Regions from separate parts of the [Micrococcus luteus] ATCC 49442 genome, predicted to be linked through region 1. Evidence: riboswitches for the same ligand, from Rfam matches in the RefSeq annotation. Region 1 holds a riboswitch; each other region holds the start of a gene.

What was found. Region 1 has a riboswitch for cyclic di-AMP ahead of GUV69_RS10565 (M23 family metallopeptidase). Riboswitches for the same ligand answer to the same signal wherever they lie in the genome.
Region 2: linked by a shared signal. The riboswitch ahead of GUV69_RS11145 (aggregation-promoting factor C-terminal-like domain-containing protein) and the one ahead of GUV69_RS10565 (M23 family metallopeptidase) in region 1 are both predicted to bind cyclic di-AMP.
Region 3: linked by a shared signal. The riboswitch ahead of GUV69_RS02650 (C40 family peptidase) and the one ahead of GUV69_RS10565 (M23 family metallopeptidase) in region 1 are both predicted to bind cyclic di-AMP.

Annotation. Positions count from the first base shown of each region.
Region 1 covers NZ_JAAAXP010000001.1:2,340,928-2,350,492, reverse strand. The annotation lists gene GUV69_RS10580 (MFS transporter) at 1-1,294, shown strand, start outside; gene serC (phosphoserine transaminase) at 1,327-2,457, opposite strand; gene GUV69_RS10570 (iron-dependent transcriptional repressor DtxR) at 2,732-3,424, shown strand; cyclic di-AMP (ydaO/yuaA leader) riboswitch at 3,618-3,829, shown strand; gene GUV69_RS10565 (M23 family metallopeptidase) at 3,833-4,660, shown strand; cyclic di-AMP (ydaO/yuaA leader) riboswitch at 4,807-4,971, shown strand; gene GUV69_RS10560 (C40 family peptidase) at 5,042-5,728, shown strand; gene GUV69_RS10555 (NlpC/P60 family protein) at 5,882-6,652, shown strand; gene GUV69_RS10550 (HNH endonuclease) at 6,889-7,389, shown strand; gene mobA (molybdenum cofactor guanylyltransferase) at 7,417-8,112, shown strand; gene GUV69_RS23255 (DUF6457 domain-containing protein) at 8,109-8,402, shown strand; gene GUV69_RS10540 (molybdopterin molybdotransferase MoeA) at 8,413-9,565, shown strand, end outside.
Region 2 covers NZ_JAAAXP010000001.1:2,475,342-2,484,906, reverse strand. The annotation lists gene GUV69_RS11155 (VOC family protein) at 1-196, shown strand, start outside; gene GUV69_RS11150 (HAD-IA family hydrolase) at 243-923, shown strand; gene GUV69_RS11145 (aggregation-promoting factor C-terminal-like domain-containing protein) at 1,086-1,769, opposite strand; cyclic di-AMP (ydaO/yuaA leader) riboswitch at 1,775-1,923, opposite strand; gene GUV69_RS11140 (sensor histidine kinase) at 2,026-3,546, opposite strand; gene GUV69_RS11135 (response regulator transcription factor) at 3,558-4,298, opposite strand; gene GUV69_RS11130 (winged helix-turn-helix domain-containing protein) at 4,992-5,858, shown strand; gene GUV69_RS11125 (SixA phosphatase family protein) at 5,959-6,486, shown strand; gene GUV69_RS11120 (EamA family transporter) at 6,591-7,622, shown strand; gene GUV69_RS11115 (TetR/AcrR family transcriptional regulator) at 8,227-8,865, opposite strand; gene GUV69_RS11110 (YhgE/Pip family protein) at 8,874-9,565, opposite strand, start outside.
Region 3 covers NZ_JAAAXP010000001.1:567,776-577,340, forward strand. The annotation lists gene GUV69_RS02640 (ribonuclease Z) at 1-724, shown strand, start outside; gene GUV69_RS02645 (dienelactone hydrolase family protein) at 789-1,760, shown strand; gene GUV69_RS02650 (C40 family peptidase) at 1,827-2,681, opposite strand; cyclic di-AMP (ydaO/yuaA leader) riboswitch at 2,685-2,855, opposite strand; gene GUV69_RS02655 (coiled-coil domain-containing protein) at 3,106-4,362, shown strand; gene GUV69_RS02660 (cupin domain-containing protein) at 4,396-4,773, opposite strand; gene GUV69_RS02665 (TraR/DksA family transcriptional regulator) at 4,992-5,366, shown strand; gene GUV69_RS02670 (DNA alkylation repair protein) at 5,363-5,905, shown strand; gene GUV69_RS02675 (DUF1810 domain-containing protein) at 5,937-6,377, shown strand; gene GUV69_RS02680 (metallophosphoesterase family protein) at 6,424-6,930, opposite strand; gene GUV69_RS02685 (DUF1918 domain-containing protein) at 7,003-7,203, shown strand; gene GUV69_RS02690 (NUDIX domain-containing protein) at 7,257-7,790, shown strand; gene GUV69_RS02695 (endonuclease/exonuclease/phosphatase family protein) at 7,797-8,474, opposite strand; gene GUV69_RS02700 (thioesterase family protein) at 8,649-9,452, shown strand; gene GUV69_RS02705 (SRPBCC family protein) at 9,507-9,565, shown strand, end outside.

The DNA.
Region 1 (9,565 bases):
CCTCAATTACCGGATCTGGTTCATCGGCGCGCTGGTCTCCAACATCGGGACCTGGATGCAGCGGACCGCCCAGGACTGGCTGGTTTTCGATCACCTCACCGATCACGACGCGGGCGCCATGGGCATCACCATGGCGCTCCAGTTGGGACCGCAGCTCTTCCTTGCCCCCGTCGCCGGTCTCGTGGCGGACCGTTACAGCCGCAAGCAGCTGCTGATCATGACCCAGTCCGTGATGGCCCTCCTGAGCACGGGGCTTGGTGTCCTGGTAGTCCTCGGCGCCGGGCAGTTGTGGCATGTCTATGGCTTTGCCCTGCTGCTGGGCATGGTGTCCGCGCTCGACGCCCCCGTACGCCAGACCTTCGTTTCAGAGCTTGTGCAGGACGACTACCTGCCCAACGCCGTGGCACTGAACAGCGCCTCCTTCAATGTGGCCCGCATGATCGGTCCGGCGGTGGCAGGAATCCTGACGGTGGCCGTGGGGCCGGGCTGGGTGTTCCTGATCAACACCGCCACGTTCCTTGCCATGCTCCTGAGCCTGTGGAAGATCCCGACGGCGACCTTGCGGCAGCTTCCCCGCGCAGCGCCGGGTAAGGGGCGGATCAGGGAGGGCCTGCGCTATGTGCGGTTCCGGCCGGACATTGTGGTGGTCCTGGTGGCCGTCTTCATTGTGGGAACCCTGGGGCTGAACTTCGTGCTGTTCATCGCGGCCATGGTGGGGACGGAATTCGGCCTCGATGCCAGCGCGTTCGGACTTATGAATTCGATCATGGCCATCGGCTCGGTGGCGGGGGCGCTGCTGTCCGCCGGCCGCGGGAAGCCCAGGCTGCGGATGATCTTCGGCGCGGCCGCTGCCTTTGGCGTGACCTCCGGTCTCGCGGCGCTGGCGCCAAACTATTTCTGGTTCGGCGTTGCGCTGGTACCGGTGGGGCTGTTCGCCATCACCATGATGACCAGTGCCAACGGCTATGTCCAGACCACCACCGATCCCGTCATGCGGGGCCGGGTCATGGCCTTGTACATGGCCATTTTTATGGGCGGAACACCCATCGGGGCGCCGCTGGTGGGTTGGGTGGCCAACGTGGCAGGTGCCCGCTGGTCGTTGGGCGTGGCCGCCGCTTCCGGGATCATTGCGGCGCTGATCGGCATGGTGTGGATCATCCGCGCCAGGCAGCTCCGGCTCGCCTTCGACCGGCGGGCCCGCGGCCTGCGCCAGTTTCGTGTTGTCTCCCGGCTGGGGGACAACACAAACGGCGCCGCCCGGGAAGAAGACCCGGACGACGCCGTCGGACGCTGACGCTGCCGGTGCAGCGCGCTGAGCGCGGGGGATTACTTGCGCAGCTCGCCCACCACGTAGTCGATGCTGGCCAGCAAGGCTGAAACGTCGTCCGGTTCGATGGCGACAAACGTGGCGATCCGGAGCTGGTTGCGGCCCAGCTTGCGGTAAGGCTCGGTGTCCACCACGCCATTGGCACGCAGGACCTTGGCGATGGCCGCGGCATCGATCGAGTCATCGAAGTCGATGGTGGCGATGACGTTGGAGCGCTCTTCAGCCTTCGCCACGTACGGGGTGGCGAACTCTGACGCCTCCGCCCAGGCGTAGATCCGGCCCGCAGAGTCGGCCGTGCGCTTGCTGGCGAAGTCCAGGCCGCCGTTGGCGTTCAGCCACTGCACCTGGTTGTCCAGCGTTACCAGCGTGGTCAGGGAAGGGGTGTTGTAGGTCTGGTTCAGCTTCGAGTTATCGATCGCGGTCTGAAGGTCCAGGAAGTCCGGGATCCAGCGGCCGCTGGCCTTGATCCGCGCCGCGCGTTCCAGAGCGGCGGGGGAGAACAGGCCCAGCCAGAGGCCGCCGTCGGAAGCGAAGTTCTTCTGCGGTGCGAAGTAGTAGACGTCCGTCTCGGCAACGTCCACGTCCAGGCCGCCGGCCGCGGAGGTGGCGTCCACCAGTACCAGGGCGCCGGCATCGGCACCCTCAACACGCTTGACCGGAGCTGCGACGCCGGTGGAGGTCTCGTTCTGCGGCCAGGCGTACACGTCAACGCCGGCTTCGGCCCGGGCCGCCGGGCGGGTGCCGGGCTCGGAATTGATGATGGAGGACGCGTCCACGAAGGGGGCATTGTTGGTGGCTGCGGCGAACTTGGAGCCGAACTCGCCGAAGGACAGGTGCTGGGCCTTCTTCTCCACCAGGCCAAATGCTGCAACGTCCCAGAAGGCAGTGGAGCCGCCGACGCCCAGGACAACCTCGTAGCCCTCCGGGGCGCGGAAGAACTGGCTCAGGCCCTCGCGGACCGAACCCACAAGGTTCTTGACGGGCGCCTGGCGGTGTGAGGTACCCAGGATGGTCCGGGATGCCGCCTGGAGTGCTTCAAGCTGCTCCGGCCTGACCTTGGATGGTCCCGCGCCGAAGCGTCCGTCCTTGGGCAGGAGGTCGGCAGGAATAGTGATGCTGGTTTCGCTCACAAGGGCTCCAATTCGGCGTGGACATGTTGGCGTCCGGGACGGTGGGGTGGCCGGCAGTCAGCAACGACTGCAACGAGGGCCGCTTTTATTCTGCCTGAAACAGAAGAACGGGCGGGAACCGGCACCGTCATAGTCCAATCAACGAGACGATCTGCACCCTGCGGGATTATCCGGACAAATTCAAAATAGGCTAAGCTTTTCACCGGACCTCGACGCGGCTGGGACGCGATACGGTGGGACAACGCTAGGTACTGCGCTCGAGGAGCTGAGCTGGATGACGGATCTGATCGATACCACGGAGATGTATCTTCGAACCATTTTGGAGCTTGAAGAAGAGAACATCGTTGCCCTTCGCGCCCGCATCGCCGAGCGGCTGCGGCACTCCGGACCCACGGTGTCCCAAACCATCGGCCGGATGGAGCGCGACGGACTGGTTGTGGTCTCCGGCGACCGCCATCTGGAACTGACCGGGACAGGGCGCAAGCGGGCCACCGAGGTCATGCGCAAGCACCGGCTCGCTGAGCGCCTCCTGGCTGATGTCATCGGCCTGGACTGGGCTTACGTCCACGACGAAGCCTGCCGCTGGGAGCATGTGATGAGCGAGCGCGTTGAGCGGCGCATCTATGAACTGCTCGACCACCCCACTGAATCTCCTTACGGCAATCCCATCCCCGGCTTGGCAGCGCTGGGCGGAACATCCTCCGTTCCGGACGCCGGTGTGATTAATCTCGTAGAGGCCATGCTGGGCTACGGGCCAACATCGAGCGTGACGGTGAACCGGCTGGCAGAACCCATCCAGGTAGAACCTGAGTTGCTTGTGCAGCTGGATGAAGGCGGGATTCGGCCGGGTGCCTCCGTTTCCCTGGAACGCGTCGGGGAGTACATTTCCGTGCGGGTTCCCGGCATTGAGGGTGCGCTTGAGCTCCCTCCCGAAGTGGCTGCGCACGTCTTCGTTTCTGTCCGCTAGAGGACCCGCCTGACGGACGTCATGTCCCCGCTGCCCGGCGGTCCAGAGCGCCGCTCCAGGGCCGCGCTAGCGGATCATCGCGGATTCCGCAAAAGATAACGGAATTGTTACCTCCCCGCTTCGTCGCATATAGTTTAAGCCAAGCTTCGATATAAAAGCGTTACCTGATCCGGAGCCGAGCTCTGCCAGCGGATCAGGTGCAAAGTCACCAACTGGCAGAGGCGGAGGAACCACAACCGGCAGTCAAAAAGCTGCCTTGGGGTGAAGTCCGTCAGCAGCAAGCCTTTCCAGCGAAAGAATCTCCCGGGATACCCCTGCGCCAAATGCTTGCCACGGCGGACCGGGTCTTTGAACTCTCTGACCCGAATCCGACAGCTAACTTCGCAGGCTATCCAGAGAGGAACATTCTTGACCACGCAATACTCCAGGGGCCGCCGCCGGGCGGCAGGCCCCGCTTCGGCGCCGCGGGCTGCCGAGGAATTTTCCGCGGAGAGGCCACGCGACGTACAGCGCGCAGCGCGGCGTCAGCGGCGTGGCGCGTTCAGGCAGATGACCGATTTTGCGGCCGCCAGCGGTATTGGCCAGAAAGCCGGAATTGCCCTCGCGGCCACTGGCCTGGCCCTCACTGTGACGGTTCCGGTCACGGGTCCGGTGATGGCCGACCAGCAGCCCGGCCAGTCCGTCGCCGCGGTTTCCGCAACCCCGCAGCCCGAGATTTCCGCTGAAGCAGCGGCTCAGATCGACTTCAGCCGCTCCTCAGTTGTGACGGAGGGTGACCCCGACGGCAAGCTCAAGCAGTTGCTGAGTGCGCAGTCTGCCGGCTCCATTACGCCTGCGGCCTCCGCGGGCAGCCTGGGCGCACCGCTCGCAGAACTTTCCACGGCGTCACCGTTCGGATTCCGGATCAGCCCCATCACGGGCGGGTCCGGGGACTTCCACCGCGGCCAGGACTTCATGGCCCAGTGCGGTACGTCGGTGCTGGCTGCTGCCAGTGGCACCGTGACGTTCGTCGGCTGGCACCAGTACGGCGGCGGCAACCGGGTAGTGGTGGACCATGGCAACGGCCTGGAGACCACGTACAACCACCTGTCGTCCGCAACGGTCAGCACAGGCCAGACAGTGACCCGCGGCGATGTCGTGGCCCTCAGCGGCACCACGGGGGCCTCCACGGGCTGCCACCTCCACTTTGAAGTCCAGGTCAACGGCGAAGTTGTTGACCCCACAGGCTGGCTCTAAGCGCAAAATGAGCGCTAGCTCTCAATTCACCGAGACCTGCCGTGACCTGAATGTGACATTGGCTCTGAACTGCTGTAACGTCTAAAGCGCGTCAACTTTTCCGAAGTTGACGTTCTTGAGTGGATTGCCTAGCTCTGCCACCGCTCAAGGTCCGTTCGCATGAATTCGTCTGGCAGGGGCGGGGGAACCAATTTTGGTCTTCGATCCTGAAGGCCTTGGGGTTAAGTCGCAAAGCTTCCCAGGAAGCGGCGCGGCCGGGTGACTCCCATCCGAATCCGACAGCTCACCTCGCAGGCATTGGGAGAGGCTACCTTCGTGTCTTCACGCCATAATTCTGCGCGCCACCGCGCGCAAACGGTTCGCACCAACCCCTTGGGCTCCGTGTCCAAGGCTGTTAGTGCAAACGCCGGGACCGTAGGTCGCCAGGCTGCTGTCATCGCAGCTGCGTCAGGTCTGATCCTGACCATGGGGCTTCCGGCCAACGCCGCGGACACCACTGCAGGTGTGTCCGCCTCCACCGAGTCCGGTTCAACGCAGACTGCGCTTGCCGTCACTGCCGCGCCCACGGCCACGGTTTCCTTCGAGCGCATTGTGGTCGAGACCACGCCGGCGCCGAAGATCGAACCGGTCCGTGCACAGTCCACGGCTTCCGAAACAGCAGCCGAAGCGGCAGCTGAAACGGAAACCGCCGCTGCCGGTGCAGCCGAGACCAAGCTTGCGGACACTGTTTCTGCAGCCGCAGGTTCGGGCCTGGCAGCAATTGCGTACACCGGTATCGGCAGCCCTTACGTCTGGGGGGGCACCTCTCCCAATGGCTGGGACTGCTCCGGCTTCACCCAGTGGGTTTACGCCCAGGCCGGCATCAGCATTCCCCGCGTCAATGCCTGGACCGCGATGCGGCCCACCGCAACCCCGGCCCCGGGTGACCTGGTGATGCAGAACGGTGGAGCGCACGTTGGTATCTACGTCGGCAACGGCATGATGATCAGCGCGCTGAACCCGTCGCAGGGCACGTTGCTGCACGCGGTTGCGGCAACAGGATCGTCCTCCTTCTACACCATGGGCTAAATCCGGTTATCCGGATCAACTCCCCGTTTCTTCGCTAGAAACCCTTAAAAAATCCCCGTTCGGGGCGTGCCGGCGTGCCCCCAAGATGCCGGCGCGTCCACAGCCCTCGGGCTGCCCAAAAGGCCCTGAGGAACACGAAAGAGAGAAATTTTAATGACTACTCGTGCAACTGTTGCACGGCACCGCGCCGAGGTCACCAAGACCAACTCGCTTGCTGTCATTGCCAAGGCTGTCGGCGACAACGCCGGTGGCATGGGCCGCCAGGCCGCGGTTATCGCTGCTGCCTCCGGCCTGGTCCTGACCAGCGGGATTGCGGCCAACGCCGCAGACACCAACATTCAGCGGGAAGCCGCTTCGGCCTCCAACCTTGAGGTTGAGGTTTCAGCGCCGGCCATCATTTCGGCTGCCTCCACCATCGCCATCTCCTACGAGAAGCCTGCTGTGACCACCACGCCGGCTCCCGTTGAAGAGCCGGAGCCCGTTGTTGAGGCAGTTGAGGCACCTGCCGCACCTGCCGCCCAGCCCGCTGCCGCAATCAAGGTTGCGTCGTCCACCCCGGCTGCCCCGGCCGCGCCCGCCGCTCCCGCTGCCGCCAGCGGCAAGGGCCAGGCCATCCTGTCCGCTGCTTACGCACAGCTCGGCGTAAACCAGGACTGCACCATGCTGGTCACCAACTCTCTCGCCGCCGTCGGAATCAACTTCCACGACTGGCCCGCAGGATACCTCGGCCTCGGCCGCACCGTCAGTGCAGCCGAAGCCCAGCCGGGCGACCTCATCTATTACGCAGACGGTGGAGCAGGCATGGCCCACGTCGCGGTCTACGCCGGCAACGGCCAGGCTGTTCACGGCGGCTACAACGGCAACCAGACCGTTGTGTTCAGCGCCAACGTTGGTTCGGGCCCGGTCTTCATCCGCGTGTCCTAGCAGCTGATTGAACTTCCAAGGGACCTCCGCCTGATGGCGGGGGTCCTTTGTTGTCTGCCGGGCCTTCCGGCACGGATTGGACGCCGGGCAGATTTGACACGTCGCCCCGGACTGAGGTGGATTAGTTAATCCCGGTATTTTTTGTTTACTCTTGTGGTGTCGATCCATAGCCCGGATATGCCGGGGGCAGCCGGCCCTCGTGCCCCTGACGGGTGCGGCCACGAAGAGGTAAGTGCATGCGCACTCTCGTTCTGAATGCTGGATATGAACCGCTGGCGGTTGTTACCTTCCGCCGGGCGCTGGTGCTTGTGCTGACGGGCAAGGCCAGCGTCATAGCCGAGGGCGACGACCCGGTCGTGGGTCCGCAGGAGATTCTGGGCCGCCCGTCCGTGATCCTCCTGAACCGGTACATCCGCCCCCGATACAACCACCACACCGCGGTCAGCCGCCGCGGAGTCCTGCGGCGCGATGGCCACCGGTGTGCATACTGCGGCAAAGGTGCCCACACCATCGACCACGTCCAGCCAAAATCCCGCGGCGGTGCAGATTCGTGGGAGAACCTCGTCGCCGCGTGCCTGCGGTGCAACAACACCAAGGGCGATCACACCCCCGCCGAGATGGGGTGGAAGCTGCGGATTGTGCCCGAACCGCCGCACGGCACCATCTGGCAGATCAAGGAACTTGAGAAGCCGACGCCCGCATGGGATCCCTTCCTGTTGCCGGAACGGGCGGCCTGACCCTTCCGTCGCAGCTAGGCTGGGTGGGTGGACGCTGAAAGCCTCGATTTTGATGCCGTGATTCTCGCCGGGGGCCGCTCCGCGCGTCTTGGCGGTGTGCCCAAGCAGCACCTGACGTACGACGGCGACACCCTGTTGCGCCGTTCGGTCGCCGCAGCCGGCGGTGCCCGGGTCGTGGTGGTGGTGGGCCCCGGTGAGGGAGACCTGCCGGCCGGCATCCTCAGGTGCCGGGAAGAGCCGGCCTTCAGCGGGCCCGCCGCCGCCATCGCCGCCGGGCTCGCGGAGCTGGATAGAACCGGCCGACCCCCTTCCAGGTTCACCCTGGTGCTTGCCTGCGACATGCCCAATAGCGCAGATGCGGTGTCGGCCCTGGCAGATGCGCTGCTCATCAATGAACGGGCTGGCGGGAATTTCAGCAGCAGCAAACAGGACGGGGTTGTGGCTGTTTCCGAGGATGGCCGGCTGCAGCCCTTGGCGGGCTTTTATAGCACGGCTGCGCTACAACGTTCCGTTGCTGACCTTGCCGGCAAGGGAAGCTTAATCAACGGTTCGGTCATGGCACTCCTTGCTAGTCTTGACGTACAGCCTGTCGCCGTTCCGGCCGGCTCCACGTCAGATGTGGACACCTGGGACGATGCCGCCGCGCTTGGAGTGGCCGGCCGGGACCCGATCAGCGGGTTCCGGAGCAACGCGGCCGCAGATGATTTGGGAGGCAAAGCGTGAAAAGTCAGGATGAGACCCTGGAAGAGTGGTGCCGTGCGCTGCTGCAGGCATATGAGCTGGAGGACGTCCAGATCGATGTGAACGCCATCCTCTCCCTTGCCGGCGTGGCTGCCCATACCGTGGTCCGCCCGGCCGCACCGCTGACGACATTTATCGCCGGGCTTGCGGCGGGCATTGCGGCGGGATCGGGGCAGGCCTCCGACGCTGCGGCCATAACTGCTGCCATGGACCGCGCCCGCTCCCTCGTTGCAGACTACGCTTCCGAAGCCACCGGGGCGCCCGTCGAATGATCACCGTCGAATGACCGCCGCCCCCGGCGACAAACCCGGGAGCCCCGACCCAACGCACGCGCCCGCACCTGACACCCACGCCAAACACCTGGCCCATACCTGGGAAGAGGCGCGCCAGGCCGCCTTCGACAGTGCCACGCCCATTCCACCTGGACGGGTACCGCTGGCGCAGGCGCTGGGCAGGGTCCTGGTTGAAGACATCACCGCGCTGCACGATATGCCGCACTATGCGTCCTCCGCGATGGACGGCTGGGCGGTCAACGGCAGCGGTCCGTGGATCGTGGCGGAGGCCGGCCAGCGGCTCGCCCCGCACCAGGCCAGCCCGATTGTCACCGGGGGACTGATTCCGCCCGGTGCCAAGGCAGTGCTGCGCAGCGAGAGTGCAGTGCTGGGCACCGACGACGACGGTCTGCCGCTTTTGCTGACCGGCGGCACCGCCCGTCCAGGGGAACCGCGGAACGGCCAGCACATCCGGAAGGCCGGCGAGGAAGCAGCTGCGGGGGAAGTCCTGGTCAAGGCCGGCGTCACCCTGAACCCGGCACACTTGGCCTTCGCTGCCCTGGCCGGGTACGACGACCTGCTGGTCCGCGGGAAGCCGGTGGTGAAGCTGCTGCTCACGGGGTCCGAAGTCGTGGCGGAAGGCCTGCCCGTGCCCGGGCAGGTCAGGGACACGTTCGGGCCGCAGCTCGCATCAGTGGTGGCCATGCTTGGCGGCATTTTCGCCGGCAAGGAGAAAATCGGCGATTCGTATGCGGAGTGGCTGGCAGGGCTGGAGGACCTCCCGCCTGAGGTTCCGGACCCGGCTGCCCTGCCCGCCGACGTCGTCATTACCACCGGCGGAACGGGACCATCCCACACCGATCACCTGCGCCGTGCAGTATCGGAGCTGGGCGGTCGGCTGATCATCGATGGCATCGCCATGCGTCCCGGGCATCCGGCCGTCCTGGCCGAACTGCCGGACGGGCGCTTTGTCCTGGGGTTGCCCGGCAACCCTTTGGCCGCCATGATGGCTTTATCGACGGTGGGGGCACCGCTCCTGGCCGGCTTGGGCCACGCACCCCTGCCGCCCGTGCAGGAGGTCCCTTGCGGGACAACCCTGGAGCCCGAGCCCGGCCGGACCCGGCTCCTTCCGTTCCGGCTCCTGTACGGAATGGCTTCCCCTG
Region 2 (9,565 bases), 130 kb from region 1:
CAATGATGCCCCGCCGGGCACAGCCCCGAGCCTGCAGCTGGTGGTCAGTGACATCCACGCCGCCCATGACTACCTCAAGAACAACGGGGTGGAGGTGAGCGACGTGGACGTCCAGGCCTGGGGTCACTTTGTGTACTTCGCGGACCCGGACGGCAACAAGTGGGCCGTGCAGTACATCCCGGGACGGGAAGCCTAGGACACCCGGGACAGGAAGCCTGGAACATTTGGGGCAAGATGGAGCGATGAGCATTCCAGCCCCCGCTTCCACCGTCATGCTTTCCTGCCGTGCAGTCCTCTTCGACATGGACGGCACCCTGGTGGACTCCACCGCGGTCGTCGAGCAGGTGTGGGGTGAGTTCGCCGCACGCTACAGCCTGGACATCGCAGAGATCATCCGGACTTCACATGGTGTGCAGGCCATCGACACTGTGCGGCGGTTCGCGCCGGAGGGTGCAGACGTGGCCGCCCTCACGGAAGAACTCGGCGCAATGGAACGCGTGCGGACCGAGGGGATTGTCGCGCTGCCGGGCGTCGCCCGCCTGCTCCGGAGCCTTCCGGCTGACGCGATCGCGCTGGTCACTTCGGCGGACCGGCTTCTGGCGGATATCCGCATGGAAGCAGCCGGGCTGGCCATGCCGGCAACAGCCCTCACGGCGGACCTGGTGACGCGGGGCAAGCCGCATCCTGAAGGCTACCTGCGGGCCGCTTCACTCCTGGGCGTGGAGCCGGAGGACGCCGTGGTGTTTGAGGATGCGCCGGCAGGGATTGCCGCCGGTGTGGCCGCAGGCATGCGGACCGTGGCCGTGGGTCCCAATACCGGCCCGCTGCCTGAAGGGGTGCTGCATATCCAGGACTACAGTTCAGTCACTGCAGCAGTGGATGCGGACGCCACGGGCCGCAGGATCATTTCATTCCGGCTCTAGGGCCGGCATCCACTTCCATTTGTGCGCAGGAACGGCGCTGCCCCGTCACCGGACACGCAGGGTCCGGCAATGCCGGATGCCGTGGGCTCCCGCTCACGACAGCAGGCCCTGAACCGGGGGATTCAGGGCCTGCTGCGCATCACGGATGCTGAAAAATCGGGCTTAGTACCAGTTGTTCGACAGGTGGAAGTTCAGCGCACCGCACGGTGACTGGTAGCGCTCCTGGATGTAGTTCAGTCCCCAGTTGATCTGGGTGCGGTAGTTGGTGAGCCAGTCCGCACCTGCGCTCGCCATTTTCTCGGCGGGGAGCGACTGGACGATGCCGTAGGCACCGCTGCTGGGGTTGGTGGCCGTGGTGGTCCAGTCAGATTCCTTGGTCCACAGGGTCTGCAGGCACTGCATCTGGTCCGGCGCCCAGCCGTAGCTGGCCAGCTGGCCAGCCGCATATGCCTGGGCTCCGGCGGGGTCGTCCACGGCTACAGCCGGGGCAGGCTCAGGGGCGGGTGCGGGCTCCGGGGCCGGGGCAGGGGCGGGCTCGGGGGCCGGGGCCGGTTCAGCGGCCTGCGGGGCAACGCTGATTTCGGGCTCCGGGGACGGGGCGGCCTTGGCCTGAACCTCTGCTTTTTCCATGCTCAGCTTGGACTCGAGGTCGGCCGTGGACAACTGCTGGGTGTCGCTGGCAGCTGCCAGCTGGCTGGCTTCGTTTGCCTGGCCTGCTGCGCCCACACCGATGAGGAGAGCGCATGCCGCGGTGAAGACGGCTGCCCGCTGGGCCAGGGAGGGAATCTTGCGGTGATTTTTGGTGGACCCGTTCTCCGGGCGCGTTTGTACCTTGGATTCAGACATGATGGATCGCCTCTCACACCTGCGGAGTTAGCTGTCGGGTTCGGATGAGGGCATCCGGCCACACGGAAACATCACGTGCTGGCTTCACCCCAAGGGCATTTACGCCCGGGACTCTGGGTCCCCCGCCTCTGCCTCTGAATACGGGATCCGGGAAGCGGCAGAGCTTGGCGACATCCGGATATGCGGCCCGAACGGGAACCGCACCCCATTGACGCTACAGGAGCGCGGAGCTTAAGTCACATTTTGGTAACGGAGATCACGACGTCGGCGCGTTGCCTTGCGGCGCCGTAACTCCCATGGGAAGGCGCAAAACAAACGCCGTGCGTCCAGGGCGCGATGCTACGTCAACCGTGCCGCCGTGCGCCTCGGCGATTGACTGGACGATGGATAGGCCGAGGCCGCTGGTGCCTTCGGCGGCCCCAACGCCGGACGCGGGCGCAGTGCCTTTGCGGGCCGCGTCTGCGCGGGCAAACCTGGCAAAAACGTGGTCCACGAATTCCGGTGGGATGCCGCCGCCGTCGTCCGTCACGGTAATGACTGCACTGCCGGCGGACTTTTCCACACTGGTGACCACGGTGGTGCCCGGGGCCGTGTGTTTGCGCGCGTTGGAGAGCAGATTTACCAGTACCTGACGAAGCTGCGCCGCGTCGCCATTGACCGACAGCGGCTCATCAGGGAGTTCCAGGCGCCAGTTGTGGCCGGGTGCGATAACTTTTTCATCGCTGACTGCCTCGATCACGAGCTGGGTCAGGTCAACCTCGCTGAGTTTCAGGGGCTGCCCTTCGTCAAGCCGGGCGAGCAGGAGCAGGTCCTCCACCAAGGTGGTCATGCGTTCGGACTGGCTCTGCACGCGTGCGAGGGACTTCCGGCCGTCCGGCGTGAAGTCTTCGGTCATCCGCATCAGCTCCGTGTACCCGCGGATAGCGGTCAACGGGGTGCGCAGTTCATGCGAGGCATCGGCAACGAACTGCCGCACTTTCGTCTCGCTCCGCTGCCGCGCCTCAAGGGCGCTGGCGACGTTGTCCAGCATCAGGTTCAGGGCGTGGCCCACGCTGCCCACTTCGGTTCCGGGATTGGCGTTCGACGGCGGGACGCGCACCGCGAGGGCCACCTCGCCGGCGTCCAGCGGGAGCCGCGCAACCTTGGTTGCCACCTCGGACAGCTGCTCCAGCGGCTGCATGGTCCGGCGGATCAGCACCGTTCCGGCGAGCCCGATCAGCACCAGCCCGCCCAGCGAGACAAAGACGAAGGTCCACACCAGTGAAGCGAGGGTGCTTTCCTTGCCGGCCAGGGGAAGCCCCGTGACCAAAACGTCGCCGAAGCCGGTTTCCACGGCCACAATCCGATAATCCCCGTTGGAGAGTGGGCGATCCACGGGATTGCCGTTCCGCGTCAGTGCCAGCAGTGTTTGCTTGTCTTCAGAGCTGAGCGCAGACCGGGTGGTGTCCGAGTCGAGGTAGCCGCCAATGTTGATCTGACCGTTGACGATGCGCGCATTCAGGGTTCCGACACTCTGGCCACGGGCATCCAGGGGATCCCTGCCGTTGAAGCCACCCTGGGGCGGGCGGCCGGGATCATTCGAGCGGTTGGCGGCCTGGCTCAACTGTTCATCCAGCTGCCTGGTAAGGAACGAATCCATGGAGGCATAGCTGAACAGGCCCACGGCGCCGCAGATGGCCACCAGCAACGTCATTGCCAGCAGGATCAGGCGCGTGCGCAGGTGCCAGGTTGCCGGTTTCAGCCAGCTGCGGCCAGGGTGCGTGATTTCTCGCGGCATGGACGGCGGCGCTATTCGGCCGGTTTGATGACGTAGCCGGCACCCCGCACGGTGTGAATCATGGGCGGGTGCACTGCATCCACCTTCTTGCGAAGATAGGAGATGTAGAGTTCCACAATGTTCGCCTGGCCGCCGAAATCGTAGTTCCAGACCCGGTCGAGGATCTGCGCCTTGCTGATGACGCGCCTGGGGTTCTCCATCAGGTAGCGGAGCAGCTCGAACTGGGTTGCCGTCAGCTGCAGCCCGTCACCGGCCCGGGTGACTTCACGGGTGTCGATGTTGAGGACAAGGTCGCCCACCACCAGCTCGGCCGTGTCCATCGCAGCCACGCCGGACCGCTGAACCAGGCGGTGCAGCCGCAGCAGGACCTCTTCCATGCTGAAGGGCTTCGTGACGTAGTCGTCCCCGCCGGCGGCCAGCCCTACAATCCGGTCCTGGACGGCGTCCTTGGCAGTCAGGAACAGCGCAGGTACCTCCGGGGCAAAGGCGCGGATCCTGCCCAGCAGCTCAACGCCGTCGAACCCCGGCAGCATGACGTCCAGTACCAGGACGTCCGGGCGGAACTCCTTGGCGAGCTTTACGGCCTCCGGGCCGTCCGGGGCCACGGCAACGGACCAGCCGGCCATGCGCAACCCCATGCTCATAAGCTCAGAGAGGCTGGGTTCGTCGTCGACTACCAAGGCGCGGATAGGGGAGCCGTCCGGGTGGGTCAGCTGCGGAAGGTTGTTGGTCATGGAGTGCGAAGTGGCCATGGGACCACTCTCTGATCTTTCGGTTAGCTCACGCTATGGGGTTCCTGTGTGCACGCTGTGAATCTCAGCCTAGCGAGCTGAACGGCCCGCCGGTGCGTCCCCCGGTCCTATGTGCGGAACGGCACCACGGGGCCTAAAGACCGTGTTAAGCCGCTTCCGTTGCCGGTTTGGACGAAATTCCCGGCTGCAGGAGCGTCCGCGGGTGGACAGGAGACAAAACGGGAGGCGCAATTTCGGTAAACCATACGTCGATGAATTTCAAGAGTCCGTGCCTAGTTCCAGCCGAATAAAGTTCGTCAACTTTGCCTGCACGGGCGGTTCTTCCGGATAACAAGTGTTATTTTATCGTTCTGCCAGAATCGTGATCTACACCACAATTTGCGGTTTTGTCTCACAATGCGGAATGACTGACCCTTTGTTACTTGCAAGTTTTCATTGTTACGTTGCACACTTTCAATTGTGAACAAGAACTCAACAGCACCTGCAGCCGCAGAATATTGGCCCAGCACATCCGCTGCTGCCGACATGCGCTGTTGTCGAATGCACGCCTGACCTTCAAACCCCACGAAGTTCTTAGGCATTCGCCTACTCCCCCCAGTCCAGAGTCGGGCGCCCCTCCCTTCCAGATTTTCATTGCAGGCAACCCGAGCATTCGAGCCGCGATGACGGCCATTCACATTGAGGTAAGCATTCATGTCAGTTGCATCCGGATACGTCCACATTTCCGTCCGTAACGCAGGTAAGCCCAGCCAGGCAGCCGGGCTCCGCCAAGGCTTTGGCACCCGGCCCGCGTTCGCCCCGGCCACCTCCGGAACCAGCTTTCCCGCTCCCGGCTACGTCCCCCAGGGTTACAACCCCAACTCCTACGGCCAGCTGCGCGCCGTCCAGCCCGCCGAAGCCGCGCCGTTTACCGCGCCGACGCCGGTGGTATCGGGGCCCAACACCGTGCGCCCCGTCGCCAACGACAACGTGGCCCGTGGATTTGTCCTGTACATGGGGATCGATGAGGAGACTGCCGCAGCTGCAGGAACCTCCATTGCCAAGCTTGCCCAGGAAATCCGCGCCTATGCGCAGTCCCTCATCACCGGTGCCGAAACGTACGCAGCGGTCGCCATGGCTCCCACGGGCGCCCCGGGTTCCGCGCTCGACGTCGTCCGTTCCACCTTTGGCGACCCCACCGTCAACGCACAGAAGCGCACCGAAACCGCCCGGCTGCAGCAGTCTGCGGAGCCGCGTCCGTCCGGTGTGCTGATCGACCTTGCCCGCCGCGAAGTCCACCTCGACGGCGAATCCCTGAACCTGACCTTCAAAGAGTTCGAACTCCTTAACTACCTCGTCGAAAACGGCACCCGCACGGTTGGCCGCGATGAACTGCTCGAGGGCCTGTGGCGCAACGCCGAGGAGGTCCCGAACGAGCGCACCATCGACGTCCACATCCGCCGTCTCCGCTCCAAGCTCGGCCGCCTGGCCAACACCGTCCGCACGGTCCGCGGCCAGGGCTACCGCTTCTACGAGCACCCCGAAGTAGTGGTCTGGGCCGCTCCGGAATACTCGATCTAGTCCTTCAGCGACGCGCGAAAGCGGCTGCACCCCCCGGCGCGGCCGCTTTCGAGCGTTCCGGGCCAGCGAGCATTGGCCTCCGCGGCTATAGGGTGGAGGCATGAGCGACCACCACATTAAGCGCCTGGTGATCATGCGCCATGCCAAGGCGGACTGGCCCGGCGGCGTGGCTGACCACGAACGGCCGCTGGAGGAACGCGGGCACCGGGAAGCACCCCTGGCCGGAAAATGGCTGGCCAAACACAACATCTACCCGGACTTCATCCTGTGTTCCAGCGCGCTTCGGACCCGTCAGACGTGCACGTGGGTGTGCTCAGAGCTCGGGGACAAGGCGCCGACGCCGAAACTTGAGGACGGCCTGTATGCTGCCTCCGCGTTGCGCATGCTCACTGTGGTCAACCACGTGCCGGACACCGTCACCACGCTGATGCTCATCTCGCACATGCCCGGCGTCCAGGACCTGGCCATGCACCTGGCATCCCGTGACTCGGACCATGACGCCTACATGGACGCGGCAACGCGCTATCCCTCCAGCGCCCTGACGGTCCTGGAAACGGACAAGTCCTGGGCCGAACTGGACGGCCAGGACGCCCGGATCACCAAATTCAAGGTTCCGCGCGCCCACTGACCTGCGCCGGGAGACACGCCGCCCGGAGACACGGCACGGCTGCCACCGAGTCCAGCCTGTGTCCACCATTGGTCCGCCGTCCGGCGCTCTGTCAGAGTTGAACCGTGAACCTCCGACACTCCCTCCTGGCCCTCCTGGTCGCCGTTCTCTGGGGCCTGAACTTTGTGGCCATCGACATGGGGTTGCACACCGGCAGCGGGGAGGTTCCGCCGCTGCCGTTCGTTGCCATGCGGTTCGTCCTGGTGGTCTTCCCCTTGATCTTCTTTATCCGGAAGCCGGATGTCAGCTGGAAGGCGATCATCGGCGTCGGGCTCTTTATGAGTGCCGGCCAGTTTGGCCTCCTGTACCTGGCGATGGCCCTGGGCATGCCGGCCGGCCTCGCTTCCCTTGTCCTGCAGGCGCAAGTGCTGCTGACGGTGCTGCTGTCGGCCGGGTTGCTCGGGGAACGGCCCAGCCGAAGCCAGCTGTTCGGCGTTGTGCTTGGCGTTGCCGGCCTGGCGGTGGTGGCGTTGGGACGCAGCGCCGTGGCGCCTGTCCTGCCGCTGATCATCGTGCTTGGGGCAGCGCTGTCGTGGGCTGTCGGGAACGTGGTGGCCCGCCAGGCGAAGGCCGCGTCAGGACTCGGGCTGGTGGTCTGGTCCGGTGCCGTGGTGCCGCTGCCGCTCGCCGGACTCTCGTTCCTGGTGGACGGGCCCGCGGCGGTTCTGGGAACGCTGGCCAACCTGCAGCCGGTCACCATCCTCAGCGCGCTCTACACCGCCATTTTCGGCTCACTGGTTGGGTACGGAATCTGGAACCGGCTGCTTGCCCGCTACCCGTCGTCCGCCGTGGTTCCCTTCACGCTGCTGGTCCCCGTGGTGGGGATGAGTGCTGCCTGGCTGGTCCTTGCCGAGGTTCCGACGCCGGCCGAACTGGCTGGCGGCGCAATCCTCCTGGGCGGGGTGGCGACGGCGGTGCTCACCGGCGGGCGCACGTCCCGTCAGCGGCGGTACGCCGAATTGGTGCCGGATTTGGGGGCCGGCTTGAGCGCCGGGTTACGCACCGGGGACGCGGACTCCGACGCCCGCTTGGCCGGCACGGGTACCCGCGCCCCCGCGGGCAGCCGGGCAGGGGCCCGGGAGCCGGAGGCGCGCTGAGCGCCCCCGCCCGAGGCTGAACCCCGCTGCGCGGCAGCGCCTTCCCGTGACGCTGCTCCGCCCCGTGACGCTGCTCCGCCCCGGGCTGCGGTACGCCGCGCACCAGCCGTAGTTCCCGCGGCTGGCCGCCGCTGCCCCGACGGGGAGTTGCGGCCCCCGGCAGGAAGCCGTCCGCCGGCACCCAGCCGCTTGCCTGAGGGCCACACAACCCCGAGGAACAGGACCAGCACCGTGGCTACGGCCGAGGCTGCGGCCCAGAAGAAGTAGTTGTCCGGGTCGTCAGTGGGGAGCGGGGTACCAACGATGGTGGACTGGTCAACAAACGCGAGCTCCCACGTGCTGACGAAGGCCAGGAAAAAGGCCACCGTCAGGCTGGTACCAACGCCAGTGGCCAGCAGGGCGAGGTTGCGGCGCCGCAGCACAACGTCGGCCACCGCGGCGACGTATGCCAGTGCCACGAGGCCCAGGAACGTGGCCATGACGGCTTCCTCGAGCGTGATGGCGGTGAGCACCAGCATGCCCAGGGCGGCGACGGCCGTGATCAAGGCGAACTTTCCGCTGATACCCATGTGGCGCATGGGATCAATCATCCCCGAGGGCGGAGTTACTTCAGGACGTAGCCGCGCATGATTGCCATGATTGCTGCAACACTTTGGTCACGGCTCCGTTCCGGGTTGTAGGTCACGCGGTCAAGGCCCACCACAAAGCAGGCGCCGAAGATCGCCGTTTCCAGGCTGCCACGCGATATGGACGGGTCCACGGGGTGGACGGCCGCCACGGATTCAATGGCATCCCCGATCACGGCCAGGAGTTCGGTCCTGAGCACAGCAAAGGTATCGCGCCACACGCTGGGCGTACGCCAGTTTTCACTCACCCACAGGCGGGCGAAGGACGGGTAGTCGGCCATAAAATCCATGGCCTGGCCGATCATTTCCTCCATGGCCACCAAGGGGTCAGCTCCGGGTTCACCCGCAAGGCCGGGGCCGGTGGAGGCGCTCAGCAGCCGGGCCTTCAGGATGTCCACGCCATGCCGCAGCAGCTGCGCGATCAGGTCGGACTTGCTGCCGAAGTTGTAGTAGACAGTGCCCTTGGAGACGCCCGCCGCCGCGGCGATCTCATCCACGGTGACGCCGGCAGCGCCCCGCTCACCGATCAGCTCCATGGAGGCGTCGAAGAGCTTCTGCCGGGTGGCGTTGGTCCGGGCGGGCCGGAGTTTCTTCTCAACCGGACTGTGTTCCGACATCACGGCACTCATACTGCGATCTCGGGCTTGAGCGTCTTGAGCGTCCAATACTTGTGCTTCCGGACGGCAAACGTGGACATCGCGGCGCCCAGCAGCGTGTAGCCGAGAAGCCCCAGGACAGTGGGCACAATCATGGACAGGTCGGCGCCATAAATCAGGTGCCGCATGCCAGTGACCACGTAGCCCATGGGAAGGACCTCGTGCACCACGTGCAGGGGCTGCGGGGTGGTCTGCCACGGGAACGTGCCGCCCGAGGACACCAGCTGCAGCACCAGCAGGATGAGCACCACCAGCTTGCCGGGCGATCCCAGCAAGGCCACCACACCCTGGATGATGGCACTGAACGCCATGGCCGCGGCCAGCATAAACAGCCACATCAGCACGGGATGTGCCGGGTTGAGTCCCAGCGCGAGGTTTACCACCAGGGTCAGGAGGGTGGCCTGGACCGCTGAAACGGCCAGGAAGGGAAGCCAGCCGCCGACGGCGATTTTCCAGGCGGGGGCGTTCGACGCCAGGGCCCGCTGGGTGATGGGCCGCATGGCCTGGACCAGCATAAAGATGCCGATCCACAGCGCCAGGGTCAGGAAGAAAGGTGCCAGGCCGGCGCCGTAGGAATCCGCCTTGGCCTGGGAGACGTTGCTGACCGCCACCGGATCGGCGATCACCTGCGACAGGCTGTCCTTCTGCGCATCGTCCGGGT
Region 3 (9,565 bases), 1.8 Mb from region 1:
TGTGCACGGTGACCATTGCTTCGGGCTGCCGGGAGTGCTTTCGAGGATGGCCCTGGACGGTGTGGCCCACCCGGTCCACCTGCACTATCCGGCTTCTGGAGAGGATATGGTCCGCGCCCTCGTGTCCGTCAGCACCCCCGGGATCGACCTTAGGCTGCACCCGCACGGCAGCGCCGGCACGGTAGCGCCGGGCCTTCAGGTCCGTCCGCTGAAGCACCGCATTGAAACCTACGGCTACAGGCTGGATGAACCTAATGGCCGCAGCCTCCTGCCGGACAGGCTCGCGGCGGCCGGAGTTCACGGCGCAGACGTGGGCCGCCTGCAGCGTAACGGGGTTCTGGGCAGCGTCCGGCTGGAGGATGTAAGCGTTCCGCGGCGGGGGCAGAGCTTCGCATTTGTTATGGACACCGCACCGTGCGCCGGTGCCGGGGAACTGGCTGACCGCGTGGATTTGCTGGTTGCGGAGTCCACGTTCAGTAACGACGACGGCGGGCTCGCAACTCAGTACTCGCACCTCACCGCCGGGCAGGCCGGGGAGCTGGCGGCCAGCGCCGCCGTCGGGACGCTTATCCTTACCCACTTCTCCTCGCGCTACGGCGACGATGTCACCGGGCTCGAGGAGCAGGCGCGGGAGCGCTCGGGCCGTGCAGCCGTGATCGCAGCCAACGACCTGGACCGGATACCGTTTCCGAACCGGCGGCAGGCGCCCGGCGCAGGCCAGTAAGGCGACCCCTTGCGGGACAGCCTGGTTCGGAGCAGGATGTTAGCCTCACGCGAGGAGGCCGGCCATGGTCCAGCTTGGAAAGTTTGAGCGGTACCTGATTGAGGAATTCTTCGACGACTACCGTGCCGGTGAGATGACACACCGCACGTTTACCCGCCGCGTAGCCTTCATCATGGGCAGCATGGCAGCGGCGTCCGCAGCGATGCTGCTGGTGGGGTGCACACCGGAGGAAGTCCCGCGCAGCACAGACCCAATGCCCACGCCCTCGGGTTCCACGACAGGCACTGCCACCGCATCGACGGGACCTGTGCCGGGGGCGAAGAGCCCGTTGTCCGTTCCCGAAGGCGCTGCAGGGCTAACGACGGCGACAGTCCGGTTGGCTGCGGGCGGAACCGACATCAGCGGTTACCTCGCGCGGCCGGACTCCGGCGGAGCAGGTCCGGCCGTGCTGGTCTGCCACGAGAACCGCGGGCTGACACCGCACATCCAGGACGTGGCGCGCCGGTTCGCGAAGGCAGGGTATACCGCGCTGGCCCTGGACCTCCTGAGCAGGGAAGGGGGAACTGCCAGCCTCGATTCGGACGCCGTTTCGGGGGCGCTGACCAAGGCAGGGGCGGCCCGTCATGTAGGCGACTTCGCGGCAGCCTTTGATTACCTCCAGGCCCAGGACTTCGTGGAGTCCGGACGCATTGCCATGAACGGATACTGTTTCGGCGGCGGCATTACCTGGCAGGCGGCTACCGAGCTGCCAGGCCTGAAAGCCACCGCAGCGTTTTATGGTCCGGCTCCGGACCTGAACAAGGTGCCGGCCATCAAAGCTGCCGCATTCGGGGTGTACGCCGAACTGGACCAGCGGATCACCGGCGCGATGCCGGCCCTCCGCGATGCCTTGGCCGCCACCACTGTGACGCATCAGCTCATCGTCTACCCGGGCGTGGACCACGCTTTCCACAATGACACCGGGGAACGCTATAACGAGGCCCAGGCGACCGCTGCGTGGAATGACACGCTGTCCTGGTTTGGGCAGCACGTCTGAGGATGCAGCAGCGGCCGACGGCGGCGGGCGGCTGTGTGCCGACCGCCGCCGTCCAACGGCCTGGGGTCACGCTACGCGGACGAAGGAAGCGCCCTGGAGCCAGCTGATGGAGTGGACCTCGGTCTTAAAACCGTCCACGCCGCCGCTGACAACCTGGCCGTTGCCGGCGAAGACGCCAACGTGACCGGCAGTGATGACAAGGTCACCCGGGGCAGGCGAGCCAACAACGCTGCCGTACTGGTAGAACTGGCCCGGGGCCAGGTCTCCAACGCTCTTACCGACCGAGCGAAGGGCCTTCTCCACCATGGCGGTGCAGTCCTGCTGTACTCCGAGCTGGCCGTAGGCCGCGGCCAGGATTGCCGAGCCGGCAGCGCCGGTCGGGGCCTGGACAGGGGCGGGAGCCTGAACCGGTGCGGAGGTTGACGCCAGCTGGATGCCGGTGTTGGCGGGAGCAGCCGGGGCGGCTGCCGGGGCTGCGGGTGCTGCCGGTGCCGGGGCGGCTGCCGGTGCCGGTGCGGCTGCCGGGGCTGCCTGACCGGCGGCGGGGATCTGGATCTGGTCGCCCGGGTAAATGATCGAGGACAGCGCCAGGCCATTGGCGGCCAGGACATCGTTGAGGGCTACGCCGTTGGCGGCAGAGATCTCGCCCAGCGTGTCGCCGGAGACGACGGTGTGGACATTGGCCGTTGCGGGGGCCGGGGCCGGAGCGACGGCTGCTACCGGTGCGCTGGACTGTGCCTGAACGTTACCCGTGCCGGAGTTGTCCGGTCCGCTGACCCCGGCGTGTGCCGGAGCGCTGAAACCGAAAAACAGGCCTGAAGCGGCGGCGACAACAAGGGCCGGCCGTCCGATCGTCAGGGCAAGGGACGTAGTAGGGGTGGTGGCGGCACGATGGCGTGCGGCAGTGTACTTCTTGGACATGGTTGATTGCCTCTCCCATGCCTGCGGGGTGAGCTGTCGGGTTCGGGTCGGAGACACCCGGCCGTGCGCCACCGTGCAGGACGGGACGCAAACGACTTAACCCCAAGGCCTCAGCTGAAGCCGTGAAAATGTGGTTCCCCCGTCCCTGCCAGTTCAATTGCGCTGGGATCCCGGGTCAGCGGCAGGGCTCGGCATACTGACGGGAATGTCCTGGCTTTGAACCAGGGCACCGAACGACCATAGCCGCTGGTTTTCCCAAATGTCACATTCCGATAACGGAATGTAGGGCCAAAACACGCTTGAAGGTGCCAGCAATTTTTCCTGGTTGTGGTAATAGCATCGCAGGTCAGGCCCCGAAACCGATATATGCCCGGTAAGCTCACCAACTATGTGTCCGATCCCACAAAACAGGCGGCCGTCCGCAGTGGCCGCAGTCCTCGTACTGGCCGTCGCCGGTTCGTTATGCGGCACGCATGCATACGCGGCAGCCGACACCCCGCCCGATGGATACCCCTCATGGCAGGACGTGGAGAAAGCCAGGCAAACCGAGGCCGGCACCGCAGCGGAAGTCGCCAGGATTGGCGACCTGCTGGGCGGATTGCAGACCCGGTCCGAAGCCCTCGGAAATGCCGCCGTCACCGCCGCCGCCGAGTATGCGGTGACCGGGGCTGAGCTTCAGGCGGTCAGTTCGAGGGTGGATGCCCTGGCCGCGCAGGTGGCCCGTGCGCAGGAGGATGCAACCCGTCATAAGAAGGAAATTGGTGCGCTCGCAGCACAGTCGTACAAGACCGGCGGGACAAACATCGGGTTCTTCGTGGCGCTCGACGCCGTGCAGACCAACAGCATGCACGGGCTGAACATCGTCCGGATCGTCAGCGACAGGACGGCGTCCCTGGTCCACAAATCAGCAGAGGCTGAGAAGGCGGCGGAGGCGCTCGCCGGCCAGGAGCGCGCGGCCAAAGCCGAACGCGAACGGCTGGCCGGGGAAGCGCAAACGAAGCTGGCCGCAGCCCGGTCGGCCCAGCAGGCGATGTCGCAGCAGGTCGCGGAGCAACAGGAACGCAGCACCGAACTCACCGCCCAGCTCGCCTCGCTCAAGGGAACAACGGCTGCAGTGGAGGGTGAGTTCCGTCAGGGTCAGGCCGCGCTGGCAGCCTTCGAAGTGTCGCAGGCGGCAAAGCGTGCGGCGGCGGAAGAGCAGGCACGCCGCCAGGCAGCGACCGCAGCGGCCCAGACCCCGGCGAAGCCAGCCCCGGCCGCCCCTGCCCCGCAGAATCCTGCTCCCGGAGTGCCTGCCCCGGCACCTCCTGCTGAAAGTCCGACGCCGAAGCCGCCGCCCGTCGTCGTCCCCTCTGTTCCGGGCGGCGGGGTCAACGACCCCGCAGGCGCCAGGAGCTACGCTGCCGGGAGGCTGTCCGCCTACGGGTGGGGCCAGGACCAGTTCCAGTGCCTGGCGCAGCTCTGGACGAAGGAATCCAACTGGCTGACCACGGCCACCAACCCGGACTCAGGTGCGTACGGCATCGCCCAGGCGCTGCCGGCCAGTAAGTATGCGAGCGCGGGAAGCGACTGGCTCACCAGCTACCGGACCCAGGTGGACTGGGGACTCGCCTATATCCTTGACCGCTACAATTCACCTTGCGCCGCGTGGAACCACTCGATAATCAGGAACTGGTACTGACCGCCTCCCGCCGCCGACCGATCCCGGCCGCGCTCAGCCGCCGGCCGGCTTGGCGAACTCCGCAGCGCTGAGGAATTCGATGCCGACGAATGGCTGGTCGCCGTCTACCCAGGCGTCATGGCCGGGCGGGATGGTGTACGAATCACCGGCGCTGATATTGATCTGGCTGTCTTCGGTTTTTACCGCAAGGGCCCCGGACACGCAGTACCCCACATGGCTGTTCTGGCACGATTCGGTTTTCACCACCGGCTTGATGCACTCCGACCAGCGCCAGCCGGGCTGGAACGTAAACCGGCCAATGGTGTAATCGCCGAGGTTGACGACGTCCACTTCTGTTTTGTCCGGGCGGCGCTTCTCGTCGGGAGCGTCATGGGATTTCGATGCCAGCTGGTTGACGTGGTTTATAGGCATGGTGTGCCGACCTTTTCCTGGGATGGTGCGCTTGCCCGCCGCCTGTCCCTGGCTGCCAGACGGTATCTGCGGCTCTTACGAGTGCCAGCATGCTCCGTGGCGGGACGCTTGTCGATCCCCAATTTCCGCCGGCGCTTCCGCGGGCACTTTCGCGGGCGCGCGATCGTTTGCGGCACAGGATGGGAGAACGGCGGACGGGGCCGCGTTAGGCTTTTCCCATGGCTGACTTCGAACGGTTCCGGGTCCTGCTGGAGGAAGAGCGCGGCAGGAAACTGGCGCTGCTTCCGGCCCTCCGCGCGGACATCTCGTCGGCCAATGCCGCCCGCCAGGATTCCAATGTTGACGATGAACATGATCCGGAGGGTGCCACCATAGCCTTCGAGCTGTCCCAGGCCTCGGCACTGCTGGATCAGAGCAGCGCCGGGCTGGCTGAGGTTGAATCCGCGCTGCAGAGAATTTCCGAGGGCACGTATGGGATGTGTGCCGTCTGCGGCCGGCCGATCGCCGAGGGCCGCCTGGAGGCGCGCCCGTGGACGCCGTACTGCATTGAGCACGCCGCAGCCGGGCGCCGGGACCGGTACGGGCACCCATGAACCAGACAGTCCAGGACGCTGCAGGTTTTATCGACGCCACCCTGCAGAACGAGGGCGCCTGGTACCGGGCTGAGGAAGTGGAATCCCGCCTGGGCGGCACACTGGGTTCCTACGGGTCGTCTGTGGGGGCTGTGCGGGGAACCATCCGGGACGCCGGCAGGAAGTTCAAAGGCCTAGGCCACGACGACGTGACAGCGCTGGCATCGCGCCTCTGGGGACAGCCGGGTCCCGGCCGCCGGCCCGTTTATGAGCGCCGGCTCGCCGCCGTGGTCCTGCTGCAGTCACGGGCGGCACTGCTTCGCCACTCCGACCTGACCCGGCTGGAGGGTTTTATCCGGTCGGCACACACTGCCGAGCTGGTGAACCCCCTGACCGCCGACGTCGTTATTCCCCTGCTTGCAGCGCTCGATGGTGCCGACCGCCAGCGGGCCGCCGTGGTGATGGCGCGCTGGCACGATGACCCTGACCCCTGGGTCCGCCACGCGGCGGCCCTGATCGATGGGATCACCGCTGGAACTGCCCGGCCACGCACCGCCTGAGACCACGCACGCCGACGACAAGGAGACGCACATGGAACACCCCTTCAACATGGAACGCTTCGTTGAGGCCCAAGACAGCGGAGGAACATACCAACAGGCACTGTCCGAGCTGCAAATCGGCGACAAGAGGGGCCACTGGATGTGGTTCGTCTTTCCGCAGATTGCAGGCCTCGGCAGCAGCCCCACGTCCCGGAAGTACGCCATCTCCTCCCTCGCCGAGGCACAGGCGTACTTGGAGCATGACGTCCTGGGGCCGCGGCTGCTCGAGTGCAGCACGGCAATAGCCGCCCACACAGGGCGCTCCGCCGTCGACATCCTCGGCAGGACTGACGCCATGAAGCTGCACTCCTCCATGACGCTGTTTCTGCGGGCGGCACCCGGCGAGACTGTTTTCAAAACGGTCCTGGCGAGGTTCTTTGACGGCGAACCTGATGCCGCCACCGACGAACTGCTCGCCGCGGCCAGGGACTGACCCGCGCGTTCAGGTCAGCCCTTTTCCGCAGGGCTGCGAAGCCGGATCAGTCCTTCCGGACTTCCACCAGTTGAACCTGCCGCAGGCGTCCTGCGTCGACCAGCGCAGTCATGTACGTGCACACAGGCTGCCTCCGGCGGTCAGTGGGGGAGCCGGGGTTGAGCAGACGCAGTCCCCGCGGCGACGTTGTGTCCCACGGGATGTGGCTGTGGCCGAAAACCAGCACATCCGAATCCGGGAAGAGTTCCTCCGCGCGTTCGTTCCTGCCCTTCGCCGTGCCTGTCTCATGCACCATGGCGAACCGCACGCCTTCCAGCACTACGCTCACTGTTTCGGGAAGCCGCCGGCGGAGTTCCTGGCCGTCATTGTTGCCGTAGACCGCCACGAGGCGGCGGCTCCGCCGTTCGAACCCGTCCAGCAATTCCGTGTTCACCCAGTCACCGGCATGGAACACCACATCAGCGCTGTCGACGGCGGCCCACACCTGGGCGGGCAGTTCACGGGCCCGCTTGGGGACGTGCGTGTCTGAGACGAGGAGGAGGCGCAGCGGCATATCTGAATCCTGCCATGCAGCCCCTGTTACTGCCCGCTGCGGCGTCGTACTCTGGGGCTGGAGGTGATTGCCATGGAGGCAGCGCAGGGCGACAGGATCATTGTTCACGGACGGACAGTCGGCTCGTCGGACCGGCACGGGGTGATCGTGGAAGTTCGCGGTCAGGAGGGACACCCGCCGTACGTCGTCCGCTTCGACGACGGACACGAAACTGTAATGTACCCCGGCGGTGATTTCGCCGTCGAACGCGGTCAGGGAGGCCAGCCGGGCTGAGCCAGTGTGACAGGTGCCCGGCACAGCGGCCGGGCACCTGTCAGACTGGAGCTATGGATCACTCCCTGACTGTCACGACCCCTGACGCTAACCGCCAGTCTCCGCCGCCGCACAAGGGTCCGCGGAATCCCGGTGATGCATGGGTGGAGGGGGACCGCGGCAGGTTCTGGGGCAGGTTCGGCGCGGCAGGTGTCCTGGCCTACGATCCCCGCAAGGGGGTCCTCCTCCAGCACCGCGCCCTATGGAGCCACAACGGCGGAACCTGGGGGCTGCCCGGCGGTGCCCTGCACCAGGGTGAGGATGCCGTGATCGGCGCCCTCCGCGAAGCATACGAGGAGGCTGCAGTGCCGGCGGATAATGTGGACGTGCTTTGGACCTCGGTGCTGGACCTCGGCTACTGGAGCTACACCACCGTTGTGGTCCTGGTGACTGAGCCCTTTGATCCCGTGATCAGCGATCCGGAAAGTCTCGAACTGGAGTGGGTCCCGCTGGATGACGTGGAAGGCAAGGAACTGCATCCCGGTTTCGCCAAAGCCTGGCCGGATCTGCGGCCCGGCCTCCTGAATCATTCGGGGCGTGGCCTGTAGCCGGCGTCAGTGGTCTTCGCCGTACTCAGCATTAACCAGGATGGGCAAATGATCGGACTTGCCCCGCGGAAGGGTTTCAACGCTTGTGATGTCCAGTCCCAGTGACGTGGCAAAGTCGAAGTGCCCCTTGAACACCTTGTAGCGGGTGTAGGTCCGGCGGTTGCTGAGCGAGAGCGCGTACCCGGAGTTCTTCATGTGCGCGTGCAGGTTCCTGGTGAAGAACGGGTAGTTGAAGTCGCCAACCATCAGTGTCATCAGGCCGCTGCCCATGCTGAGCAGCTCCGCATGGGCGGCGTGGATCTGTTTCCGGCGCAGCGAATTTGACGCGGTCAGCGGCGCCGCATGGAACGAGCCGATCACCAGCTCGTGCCGGGTCTCGTTGTCCACTACCCGCGTGCCGATCAGGCGTTCATGGGCTGGTGCAAGCACCCTGTCGTGGACGGATTTCTTCAGAGCGAAGGACTGCGTGTCAAGCGCTGTGAACCGGCTGCTGCGGTAGTAGATGGCCAGGCCCAGCCGGTTGCCCTTGGTGGTGTCCGCCAGGTGCAGCGGCCCCAGCGTGTCCGGCAGGTCGGCCGAGTCGACTTCCTGGAGGCACAGCGCGTCGATGGCAAAATTCCGTGCAAGCGCGAGGAGTTCGCCGCTCGCTTTGTGCTTGCGAAGGTTGTAGCTGATGACGCGCATTGGTGGGAGCACCTCGCTTCGAGGGTCGCGGACAGGGCCAGTTTCAGAGTCTAGCGCCAGAGCTTTCCTCTGGCCGCCTGTTTCTTGTCGTCTTTGCCGCCCTCGTCACCGCGGCTCCGTTGGCACCGGGTTAGAGTTAATAATCATTCACCCAACCGTCAGAAGGGGTCACCGTTGACCAAGGAACTGCCTGAGCTTGCCCAGGGAAACTTCTACTACGAGTTGCTGGGCGACGGCCGCTTCCGTTCCACCATCCACGCCCAGGGGGCATGGAACGAGCACGAACAGCACATGGCGCCGGCCGCAGGACTGATGGCTGACAGCCTGGAGCGGCACGAGCCCCGCACGGACATGCGGATGGCCCGGTTGAGCTACGAGATCCTGGGCCTCATTCCCGGAGGCTCCTTCCACATCGAAACCACCACGCTCCGCCCCGGCCGGACCATTGAGCTGCTGCAGGCAGAACTCGTGGCGAACGGGCGTGTGGCCATCCGGGCGACAGCATGGCGGATGATCACCAGTGACACGTCGGCGGTGGCCGCCGTCGAGGACATCACTATCCCCGCGCCGGATGACTGCAAGCCGTTCGACGGCGCCGTCATCTGGCCCGGCGGCTACATCCGGTCATTGGAGATGCGCGTGGCCGAGGGGCACCGGCACGGAGCCGGCACAGTGTGGCTGAGGACCGGGCACCCGCTGACGGACAAGGCGGACAGCAGCGACTTTGTCCGCCTGATGGGCCTGGTGGACACGGCCAACGGGATCGCCGCCAGGGTTATGCCGGGCGAGGGGAGCTATGCCTTCCCCAACCTGGACCTGCAGATCCACATGTACCGCAGGCCCGGCGGCCAGTGGCTTGGGCTGGACAATGCCGTCTCCTTCGGCAACGACGGTATCGGCCTCACGTCCACTGTCCTCCATGACCTCCAGGGACCCTTTGGCCGTGCCGAACAGATCCTGACCCTCCGCCGTACCTGACCTTACTGAACGAACTCCACAAGAACCCCGTCATTCCATCACGCAGGGGCGCTCATGCTGGCCGTCACATCAAAAGTTAAGGTTCCAGGGCTGACAGGCCGCGATGTCAGTGG